DNA from 2 places in the Streptomyces sp. NPDC037401 genome. Region 2 is predicted to be linked to the other one. Evidence: riboswitches for the same ligand, from Rfam matches in the RefSeq annotation. Region 2 holds a riboswitch; the other holds the start of a gene.
The links. Region 2 has a riboswitch for cobalamin ahead of metE (5-methyltetrahydropteroyltriglutamate--homocysteine S-methyltransferase). Riboswitches for the same ligand answer to the same signal wherever they lie in the genome.

Region 1: linked by a shared signal. The riboswitch ahead of ACZ7H1_RS03785 (hypothetical protein) and the one ahead of metE (5-methyltetrahydropteroyltriglutamate--homocysteine S-methyltransferase) in region 2 are both predicted to bind cobalamin.

What each region holds. Positions count from the first base shown of each region.
Region 1 is NZ_JBVJWO010000003.1:194,510-199,862, forward strand. It holds gene ACZ7H1_RS03765 (NAD(P)/FAD-dependent oxidoreductase) at 1-633, shown strand, start outside; gene ACZ7H1_RS03770 (ATP-binding protein) at 630-2,147, shown strand; gene ACZ7H1_RS03775 (UBP-type zinc finger domain-containing protein) at 2,144-2,497, shown strand; gene ACZ7H1_RS03780 (DUF4360 domain-containing protein) at 2,560-3,210, opposite strand; cobalamin riboswitch at 3,609-3,841, shown strand; gene ACZ7H1_RS03785 (hypothetical protein) at 3,910-4,131, shown strand; gene ACZ7H1_RS03790 (ABC transporter substrate-binding protein) at 4,461-5,353, shown strand, end outside.
Region 2 is NZ_JBVJWO010000001.1:334,113-339,465, forward strand. It holds gene metE (5-methyltetrahydropteroyltriglutamate--homocysteine S-methyltransferase) at 1-1,543, opposite strand, end outside; cobalamin riboswitch at 1,715-1,945, opposite strand; gene ACZ7H1_RS01450 (class II glutamine amidotransferase) at 2,128-2,961, shown strand; gene ACZ7H1_RS01455 (hypothetical protein) at 3,011-3,976, opposite strand; gene ACZ7H1_RS01460 (hypothetical protein) at 3,949-4,251, opposite strand; gene ACZ7H1_RS01465 (hypothetical protein) at 5,124-5,353, shown strand, end outside.

The DNA of each region.
Region 1 (5,353 bases), on a different contig from region 2:
CAGGCGCCGGGCTGCGAGGACCTGACCGGCCGCGGGGTGTACTACGGCTCCTCGCTCACCGAGGCGTCCTCCTGCCAGGGGCAGGACGTGTACATCGTGGGCGGCGCCAACTCCGCGGGCCAGGCGGCGGTCTTCCTGGCTCGGGGGGCGAAGTCGGTGACGCTGCTGGTCCGCGGGGCGTCCCTGGCCGCGTCGATGTCTCACTACCTGATCCAGCAGATCGAGGAGGCGCCGAACGTCTCGGTGCGGACCCGGACGCTCGTCGAGGCGGCGCACGGCGACGACCACCTGGAGCGGCTCGCGCTGCGGGACGTGGACAGCGGCGCGACCGAACTCGTCGACGCGCAGTGGATGTTCGTCTTCATCGGTGCGGCCCCGCTGACGGACTGGCTGGACGGCACGGTGCTGCGCGACGAACTCGGCTTCATCCTGGCCGGCCCGGACCTGACGCCGGACGGTCGGCCGCCGGCCGAGTGGGAGCTGGACCGGCCGCCCTACCACCTGGAGACCAATATCCCCGGCGTGTTCGTGGCGGGCGACGCGCGTGCCCGGTCCGCGAAACGCGTCGCCTCCGCCGTCGGGGAGGGGGCCATGGCCGTGATGCTCGTCCACCGGTACCTGGAGCAGTCATGAACGTGCAGGTCATGCCCTGCAGTCCGCAGGAGATCGGCTCGCTGTTCCTGTTCGAGAAGCTCACCCCGGAGCAGCTCGGGCGGCTGTGCGGCGAGGGCCGGGTGGAGCGGTTCGAGACCGGTCCGGTCTACACCGAGGGCGAACCGGCCACGTGCTTCTACGTGATGATCGAGGGCACCGTGGTGCTGTCCCGCCGGGTCGGCGGCGACGACGTGGAGGTGAGCCGGACGTCGCAGCGCGGGGTGTACGCGGGTGCCATGCAGGCCTATCTGGGCGAGCGGGTGCCGCAGACGTACAACAACTCGATGCGGGTGACCGAGCCGACGCGGTTCTTCGTGCTGCCGGCGCAGTCGTTCTCGGACTTCATGCAGGAGTGGTTCCCGATGGCCGCCCACCTGCTGGAGGGGCTCTTCTTCGGTGCGAAGAACACCCAGCGGGCCGTCGGCCAGCGGGAGCGGCTGCTGGCGCTCGGATCGTTGTCCGCCGGCCTCACGCACGAGCTCAACAACCCGGCCGCGGCGGCCGTCCGGGCCACCGCGACGCTGCGGGAACGGGTCGGCAAGATGCGGCACAAGCTGGCCGTCATCGCCCAGGGGAACTACTCCCGCGAGGCGATCGCCGACCTCATCGAGATCCAGGAGCGCACCGTGGAACGCGTCGCGAAGGCGACGGCGTTGAGCCCTCTGGAGGCGTCCGACCGCGAGGACGAGCTCGCCGACTGGCTCGACGACCACGGCATCCCGGAGGGCTGGAGGGTCGCACCGACCTTCGTCCAGGCCGGGCTGGACACGGACTGGCTGGAGCAGGTCGCGGCGGCCGTGGCCGAGGACATCCTGCCGGCGGCCGTGGGCTGGCTCAACTACACGGTCGAGACCGAGCTGCTGATGGACGAGATCGACGACTCCACCACCCGCATCTCCCACCTCGTGGACGCGGCCAAGCAGTACTCGCAGCTCGACCGCGCCCCGCACCGGGCCGTCGACGTCCACGAACTCCTCGACAGCACGCTCCTGATGCTGTCCGGAAAGATCGGTTCCCGGGTGCGGGTGGTCAAGGACTACGACCGCTCCCTTCCCGACGTGCCCGCCTATCCGGCGGAGCTCAACCAGGTGTGGACCAACCTCATCGACAACGCCGTCTTCGCCATCGGGAGCACCGGGCGCGACGGCACGCTGACGGTCCGCACGGCCAGGGAGGGCGACCGGCTGCTGGTGGAGTTCCGCGACACCGGGCCCGGCGTCCCCGAGGACATCCGCGACCGCATCTTCGACCCCTTCTTCACCACCAAGCCGGTCGGCGAGGGCACCGGGCTCGGCCTGGACATCTCCTGGCGGATCGTGGTCGACAAGCACCACGGCAGCCTCCACGTCGAGTCCCTGCCGGGCGACACGCGCTTCCAGGTGCTGCTGCCGCTGACCGCCCCGGAGACCGGGACCGGAGCGGATCCGCAGACCGGGACCGGGACCGAGACCGAGACCGCGCGTACGACCCAGACCGCCGAGGAGCCCGCATGACCGAGATCAACGGGATCGACCCGAACATCCCGCCCAGCGGCACGGGCTGCGGGGAGTGCGACGCGGTGGGCGGCTGGTGGTTCCACCTGCGGCGCTGCGCCGAGTGCGGCCACATCGGCTGCTGCGACTCCTCGCCGGCCCAGCACGCCACCGCCCACTGGAAGTCCACCGGGCATCCCCTGGTGCAGAGCTTCGAGCCGGGCGAGGAGTGGTACTGGAACTACGCCACCGACGCCCTGTACAAGTCCGGCCCGGAACTGGCCCCGCCGGCCGGCCACCCGGCCGACCAGCCGGCCCCGGGACCGGCCGGCCGCGTCCCGCAGGACTGGCAGAACCTGCTCCACGGCTGAAAGGGCCGGGCGGGGACCCGTGTTGTCCCCGCCCGGCGCTCACTCGCCCGGCTCTGTCCGGCTCAGCTCTGGCGGCACTCCTTCCACGCGAGGTGGTAGACCGTGCTGATGTTGCCGTCGGTGGAGTCCATGGTCATGTAGCTGGTCGCGCCGGGGGCCGACGTCCCCTTGTTCACGCGGAGTTCGGTGTTGATGTTGAAGTTGCGCTGCACACCGCAGGGCGCCCACACGAGCTGCGCCCAGTCGGTCTCGTCGGTCGCCTGCCAGTTGTCGTCGTACGGTCCCCCGAAGTCGTGCGAGCGGTACGCCGTCTGCGGCGAGCCCTGGAAGTAGTACGAGGCCTTCTCGATGCCGGTCGCACCCGGCGCGAGCGAGGCGTAACCGCGGTAGTCGGCGCTGGCGATGGCGTAGGTGAAGCCGTGCGGGACGTGGACGACCAGGCTCAGCTGGCAGTTCCGGCGTGCCGCCGTGGGCGGTGCGCCGCCGCCGGTCTGGACGATGTACTGGCTGTAGGTGACGGTGAACGCGGTGTTGTCCTCCGACACCGCGAGGGCGGTGGTGTCCTTCGGACACCCGGATCCGTTGACCGTCGCGACCTCGATCACGATCCGGTCCGGCGGCGGGTCGACGATGCCCGAAGGGCTGTGCTGCGCGGGCAGGGCGGCGGTGAGCAGGGCGCCGATCGCGCCGCTCACCAGGAATCCACCGGCCATGATTTCTCCCATCCGTTGCTTCGGTACCGGGCGGCACGCGGGGACGTGCGGCGCAGCGGGGGTGGGGGGAAACGGCCGGCGGAGGCTGTGAGGAAGGGGCTGCGGGAATCCTAGGGAGGCCGGGCCCGGGCGGGCAGGCCCGGTCCGGCCAAAGCCGTCAGGAGGGCGGTGACCCGACCGCTCCGGCCGGAGCAGACGGGCGGGCGGCGGGGTCCCCGCGCGAGAGCGCCGGTCAGCGCACGGGCCCGTCCGGCCGGGCGCACGGATCGCGGAGGCGCCCGTGGCCGTCGGAGCGGAGGCCGAATGCGCCACCCCGTGCCGAAGGCAGGGGGAACCGCCGTACGCGCCCTGCCCGGGCGGTGCGCTGCGGGGCCCGGTGAGGCCTGCCTGCCTCGCAGGTAGGCTGTGCGCGCAGCTGGTTCGCCCCGTCCGCCAGGCGGGATGCGTCGCAAGAGGGAACCCGGTGGGAATCCGGGACTGCCCCGCAGCGGTGAGCGGGAACGACCGCCGTCATACGCACTGGGACCGGAACCGGTCCTGGGAAGCGACGGCCAGTAGGTGCCCGCCGGGAGAGAACGGCCCGGCAGGCGTGCCCGCGAGTCCGAAGACCTGCCACTGCCCGCAGGCCGAAAGGCCATGCGGGGTCCCGGAGAACACACTCCGGGGCCTTTCCGCCGCAACTCGCGAAGGAGAGTTGACGTGGCCGACCCGACCGTCATCACCGCAGGACGCGTTCCGAGGTTTCCGGGCGACTCCCGGGTGACGCTCGCCCCCGTCATGAGCGAGCACGACACGAACCCGTACGGCACGAACCCGTACGGCACGAACCCGTACGGCACGAACCCGTACGGCACGAACCCGTGCGGCACGAACCCGTGCGGCACGATCCGCGGCGGCGTGCCCGGGCCGACCGCCGCGTAGGCGACGGGCCGGCACACCGGCCCGTGCAACCCCCCTGCCCTCCCCGGCCGTTGCTGCTTTCGTGGCCGGGCGGGGACGCCGCCCCGCTGCCCCACGGGCCGTAGCGCGATCCGTCGCGCGCGACCCCGTGCGCCCCTGTGAGCCCTCCCCCTCCGCATCGCGGCTTATTGCGGGTTGCATGCAGTTGCCACTAGTTTGCGGCAGCGGTGGCAGGAGGGCGTACCGGACTGGCCGGATTCCCACGGGCCCGGCCGCCCGTCCCCCGCTCGGCCCGTCCGCCCGACGAGTCGTGCAGACCATCCGATCCATCTGCGGTGAGAGGACCATCCATGCCCCGCAACCACCCGAAATCCGTGCTGTCCGTGCTCGCCGCAGCCCTGCTGATATCCGGCTGCGGAGGCGGCACCACGCCCTCCGCCACCTCGTCGACGGATCCGGCCGCCAAGGGCTTTCCGGTCACGGTCGACAACTGCGGGGTGAAGACCACCTACCGGCGTCCGCCGCAGCGCGCCGTCTCGCTGAACCAGCACGCGACCGAGGTCATGCTCTCGCTCGGCCTGGCGAAGTCGATGGTGGGCACGGGCTACCTCGACGACAAGATCCTCCCCGAGTACCAGGCCGCCTACGACAGCGTGAAGGTCATCTCCAAGGAGTACCCCTCCTTCGAGGCGCTCCTGGAGGCCGAGCCCGACTTCGTCTACGGCGGATGGACGTCCACCTTCGACGAAAAGGAAGGACGCAGCCGGGCCGCGTTCACCAAGGCCGGGATCAACACCCACCTGAACACCGAGGAATGCCCCACCGGCCCGGTGAACGTGGCCTCCATGGACGCGGAGATCCGTACGCTCGCCAGGATCTTCGGTGTGCCCGAGCGGGCCGAGGCGCGGCTGGGGAAGCTGCACGCCACCCTCGACGGGGTCGAGACCCGGCTCGCCGGCGTCACCCCGGTCAAGCTCTTCGTGTACGACAGCGGCGACAAGACGGCGTTCACGGCGGGCGGCAAGGGCGTCGGCAACGAGATGATCCGGCGGGCCGGCGGGGTGAACCTCTTCGCCGACCTCGACAAGGCCTTCGGCGACGTCTCGTTCGAGCAGGTGGCCCAGCGCGCCCCCGAGGCCATCGTCATCTACGACTACGGCGACCAGTCCGTCGAGGACAAGAAGAAGTTCCTGCTCTCCAACCCGGCGCTGAAGGACGTGCCCGCCATCAAGAACCGGCGGTT
Region 2 (5,353 bases):
CGGTGAGCTGTTCGGCGAAGTACTGCACCATGTCGTTGCGTTCGGGCTCGCCGTGCACGAGGACGTCGATCCCGGTCTTCTCCTGGAAGGCGAGGACCTCGCGGATCTCGGCCTCGATGCGCTCCTCGTATCCGGCCGCGTCGATCCGTCCGGCGCGCAGGTCGGCGCGGGCCGTGCGCAGGTCGGTCGTCTGCGGGAAGGAGCCGATGGTGGTCGTGGGGAGCAGGGGCAGGCCCAGGTGCGCGCGCTGCGCCGCGGACCGTTCGGCATAGCCCTGGGAGCGGCGGCCGTCGGCGTCGGTGACGGCCGCGGCCCTGGTCCGTACCGCCGGATCGTGCGTGATCGCGGAGCGTGCGCGCGAGGCCAGGTCGGCGCGGTTGGCGGCGAGTTCGGCGGCGATGGTGTCCGTGCCGCGCGCGAGTCCGCGGGCGAGGGTGGTGATCTCGGAGGTCTTCTGGCGCGCGAAGGCGAGCCAGCGCCGTACCTGGGGGTCGAAGTCCCGCTCGGCGGCGGCGTCCAGCGGTACGTGCAGCAGCGAGCAGGACGCCGCCACGTCGACCCGGTCGGCGAGCCCCAGCAGGGTGCCGAGGGTGGACAGGGACTTCTCGAGGTCGTTGATCCAGACGTTGCGGCCGTTCACGATTCCGGCGACGAGGCGCTTGCCGGGCAGGCCGCCGGTGGCGGCGAGGTCGGCCAGGTTGCCCGCGGCGGCCTCGGTGAAGTCGAGCGCGAGCCCGTCGACGGGCGCCTTGGCCAGGACGGGCAGCGCTTCGCCGAGCCGGTCGAAGTACGAGGCGACCAGGAGCTTCGGCCGGTCGGTGAGCCGGCCCAGCTCCCGGTAGGTGCGCGCGGCGGCGTTCAGGTCGGCCGGCGTCCGGTCCTGGACGAGGGCCGGTTCGTCCAGTTGGACCCATGCGGCGCCGGCGGCGCGCAGCTCGGCGAGGACCCGGGCGTACACCGGGAGCAGGCGGTCGAGCAGGGTCAGCGGTTCGAAGCCGGGTGCCACGCCGGGCGCGGGCTTGGACAGCAGCAGGTAGGTGACCGGGCCGAGCAGCACGGGACGGGCGGTGTGCCCGAGGCCGAGCGCTTCCCCGAGTTCGGCCAGCTGCTTCGAGGGGTCGGCCGTGAAGACGGTGTCCGGGCCGAGTTCGGGGACGAGGAAGTGGTAGTTGGTGTCGAACCACTTGGTCATCTCCAGCGGCGCCACGTCCTGGGTGCCGCGCGCCATGGCGAAGTACCCGTCGAGGGCGTCCGCGTCGACCGCGGCGCGGTGACGGGCCGGGATCGCGCCGACCATGACGCTGGTGTCGAGGACGTGGTCGTAGTACGAGAAGTCGCCGGTCGGGACCTCGGTGATGCCGGCGTCGGCCAGCTGCCGCCACGTGGTCCGGCGCAGGTCCCGGGCGGTCTCCTGAAGGGCGTCGGCGCTGACGCGGCCCTTCCAGTACCCCTCGACGGCCTTCTTCAGTTCCCGGTGCCGGCCTTGGCGGGGGTAGCCGTACACGGTGGCCTGCACCGCCGCGGCTGCGGACTTGGGGGTCACGGAACTCTCCTTCGCGAGCATGTCTCCATGGACCCGGCGACGGGTCGGGGCGCGAAGGGGTGACGCACCGGCGGACCGTCGCTGCCGCGTCCGCGTGGGTACGCGCGGACGTCCGCCTGATATGTGTCGCCGACCCGCCCACGAGGTCACCGGGATGTCCGCACACGGCTGGGCGCGTGCGGGCAGTGGCAGGTCTTCGGACTCGCGGGCACGCCTGCCGGGCCGTTCTCTCCCGGCGGGCACCTACTGGCCGTCGCTTCCCAGGACCGGTTCCGGTCCCAGTGCGTATGACGGCGGTCGTTCCCGCTCACCGCTGCGGGGCAGTCCCGGATTCCCACCGGGTTCCCTCTTGCGACGCATCCCGCCTGGCGGACGGGGCGAACCAGCTGCCCGGCCAGACTAGACGGCATTCCCGGAAGCCGGAGCGAGTTGTCCACATCCCGGTACGGCGGCCCCCGCCCGCGTGGCGATCACCGGTGCGGGTCGCCAGAATGAAGTGTGATCGCCGCACTCGTGCCGACCCGGAGCGGGGCCGAGCGGGGCGAGCGTCCGCAGGTGGCAGTGAGGAACACAGGTGATCGCACATGTGTCGATGGCTCGCCTACTCGGGAACACCCGTGCTGCTCGACACCATCCTGTACAGACCGGCCCACTCGCTGATCGACCAGAGCCTGCACTCCAGGCTGGGCGTGGAGACGACGAACGGCGACGGCTTCGGCATCGGATGGTTCACGGAGGAGAACAGCACGCCCGCGCTCCTCAGGGACGTGGGCCCGGCCTGGAACAACCGCAACCTGCGTGAGATGGCGGACCACGTCCGCTCCCCGCTGTTCTTCGCCCACATCCGCGCGTCGACCGGCACGGCGGTGCAGCAGTCGAACTGCCATCCGTTCCGGCACGGCAACTGGATGTTCATGCACAACGGCGCCATCGCCGGCTTCCACCTCATGCGCCGGGAGCTCATCCTCCGGATAGAGCCCGCGCTGTTCTCCGACATCGAGGGAACGACCGACTCCGAGGTGATGTTCTACCTGGCGCTCACGTTCGGCCTGGAGCAGGACCCGCCGTCCGCCGTGGCCCGGATGGCGGGAGTGGTGGAGCGCGCAGGCCGTGAACACGGCGTGGAGTTCCCGCTCCAGATGACGCTCGCCGTGACCGACGGGGTGCGCCTCTGGGCCTTCCGCTACTCCAGCGCGCAGCGGTCCCGGTCGTTGTTCTACAGCAGCCGCGTGGACGCACTGCGCAGGCTGCACCCGGATCTGGCGTTCCTGCGGGACGTCTCCGACGAGACCCGCCTCATCGTGTCCGAGCCCCTCGGCGACCTCCCGGGCGCATGGAACGAGGTACCGGAGAACAGCTACGGCGTCGTACAGCCCGGTGCCGACGAGATGCACCGCTTCGTGCCGCAGCCGGCATGAGCTGCCGCCGCCCTCGGGAACCGATCAACGCGGCACGCCCTCTCCGTGGTCAGCGGCAGCTCGCCGCAGGGTCGTCGTGGACGATGGCGCAGACCATCTGCTCGCCGCGCCGGTGGTCGGGATAGGCCCTGAGCAGCTCGGCCTTGAAGTCGTTCCACTGACGGGAGGTCTCGGCCGTGGCCCCGGACACGGCGCTGCGGAAGTTGCCGCCGGTTCGCGAGCGCGGGGATGCGGCCGTGTCCTTGTTCAGGTCGCGGTTGTGGGCGACACGGCCGGCGCAGTCGTCGGCCCTGACGCCGGTGGAATCGAAGTCGGAGTAGCAGCCGGTCGTCAGGTCCGCGGGTATGCGGGCGCGCGCCTCCCGGGTCCAGTCGGCGTCGTTCATGGTGCTGTAGCGGCGGATGTCGAGGAACGGTGCGACGCCGGTGCGCGCGAGTCCGGGAGGGTTGGTCACGCCGACCGGACCGGGGGCCGCACGGTCGGCCCAGTTCGAGTGCGCGTAGAAGTCCTGGATCTGGTGCCAGCCGCGGCCGAGCTGTGCCAGGACTCCGCACTTGGCCCGGTCGGGCGCTTCGTCCCAGGTGCAGTGGGAGGACAGGTCGCTCTGGTCGGCCCGTACCCGTCCCTGTGCGTCGACGAGGCCGTCGGCCGCCCGGACCGCGTTGCGGAAGCGGGCGACGGACGTACGGATGCAGGCGAGGAGTTCGGTGGTGGCCTCGTCCCGGCTGCGCGGATAGCCCCGGGCGTGGCGGGGGGCGAGGTAGTCGGCGTTGTCGCAGTGCAGCGGGCCCATGAGGAAGTACCCGCCGTGGTCGTTGGCATTGACCGCCCCGTCGCGCGCACCGGCCATCTCGGACAGGGTGGCGGGCTCCCAGGGCAGCGCCTTCCGGGTGATGTCCTCGTGGTTGCCGCCGGTGAACGCCAGCGCGGGGTCGGGCGGCGCAGCGGCCAGGGCGATCACGATGCCGGCCGCGACGGTCGTTCGCGTCAGGCCGGGCAGCAGGCGGTGTGACACGCGAAGCTCCCGTCGTACGGGTCCCGGTGCCGCGGGGGTCGGGCCGCGGAACGGGGGCGGCTGTAGTCGGAGCACAGGGCCCGGATCACGAAGACCGCGACGGCGATCGAGATGACGGCCCACACGGGCGTGTTGATCACGCCGAGTACACCGTCCACGAGGAGGAGTACGCCGGCGAACACGGTCCCACCCGCCGCCCAGCCGCTGCGGCCGTCGTACGGCACGCCGCCGCGGGGGGCTCCGGTAGCAGGGGTGGGAGGCGATGTCTGTGCCACGAGGAGCTCCTTCATCGGGCGTGGCGCCGGAAACGAGCGCCAGCCCCAGCCTCCGTGGGTCGCCGGGGGTCGAACACCCGGGCGCGTCCGTTCGGGTGAACGGCGCTGACGCCCGCGGCTCTCGCCAGCGCCCGAGCAGAGCCGCGTAGGCCCGTTCGATGCCCTGAGCGCGGCCGGTCCCCAACTCGACGTAGGCGTGCCCGCCGGCAGCACACGCATCGCGCAGGGCGGCGCTCTGTTCCCGGACCCACGCGGCGGTTTTCCGGTAGGTGGCGTCGTCGGCTCCCTCGAGCCACTCCGGGGCGGCGCGCAGGTGCTCGGGGGTCAGTTCCGTGTTCCCGAGGAAGACGGAGGCCAGCGGTATCCCGAGGGCGGCGGCGGCCGTGGCCGCTGCCGGTGTCACGATGTCGCCCTCGACCACGTAGCCGTCCTCGGGGTCGGAGGCGTCGAGGGCCTCGGCGCAGGCACGGACGAACTCGATGAGGAACGGCTGGGCGAGCAGTGCCTTGTCCGGATGCGTACCGTGCCGCACACCGTGCTCGGGAGCAGCGCGCTGCAGCATCGACACCAGGGCGTCGGCCGGGCATCCCGGGAGGCCCTGCCGGTCCAGCAGCATCCACGCGAGGGTGCTCTTGCCCACGCGGGGCGGGCCGCCGATCAGGTAGATCACCCGGGGACCGTACCCCGGCCCCCCGCACCCGGCCGAGCGGTTTTCGGGACGTCCGGCGCGGCCCGGGGCGAGCGTGGCGACGGCGGTATCCGGCCTCCGTGGCGCGGGGCTTACCGAGCCGGTTGCGGAACTGACAGTTCCTCGATGAGGGCACCGCGGTGCGTGCGGAGCGTGACGCGGTACGGGACTTACGGTGGGTTTTGTGACGGAACATGCGGCGGACGCCATGGGCACGGAGACGGCCGCGGCCCAGCTCAAGGAGCGGCTCTACGCGACCATCACCATGATCTCCGTCGTCATCGGGCTCGCGGGCGGCAGCCACGTGGACCTTGTCGGAGCCGCGGCGACGGTCGTCACCGCCTCGGCGGGCCTCTGGCTGGCCGCGCTGGTCGCCGACCAGCAGGCCCATCGCGTGACGCACGGCGCCCTCGC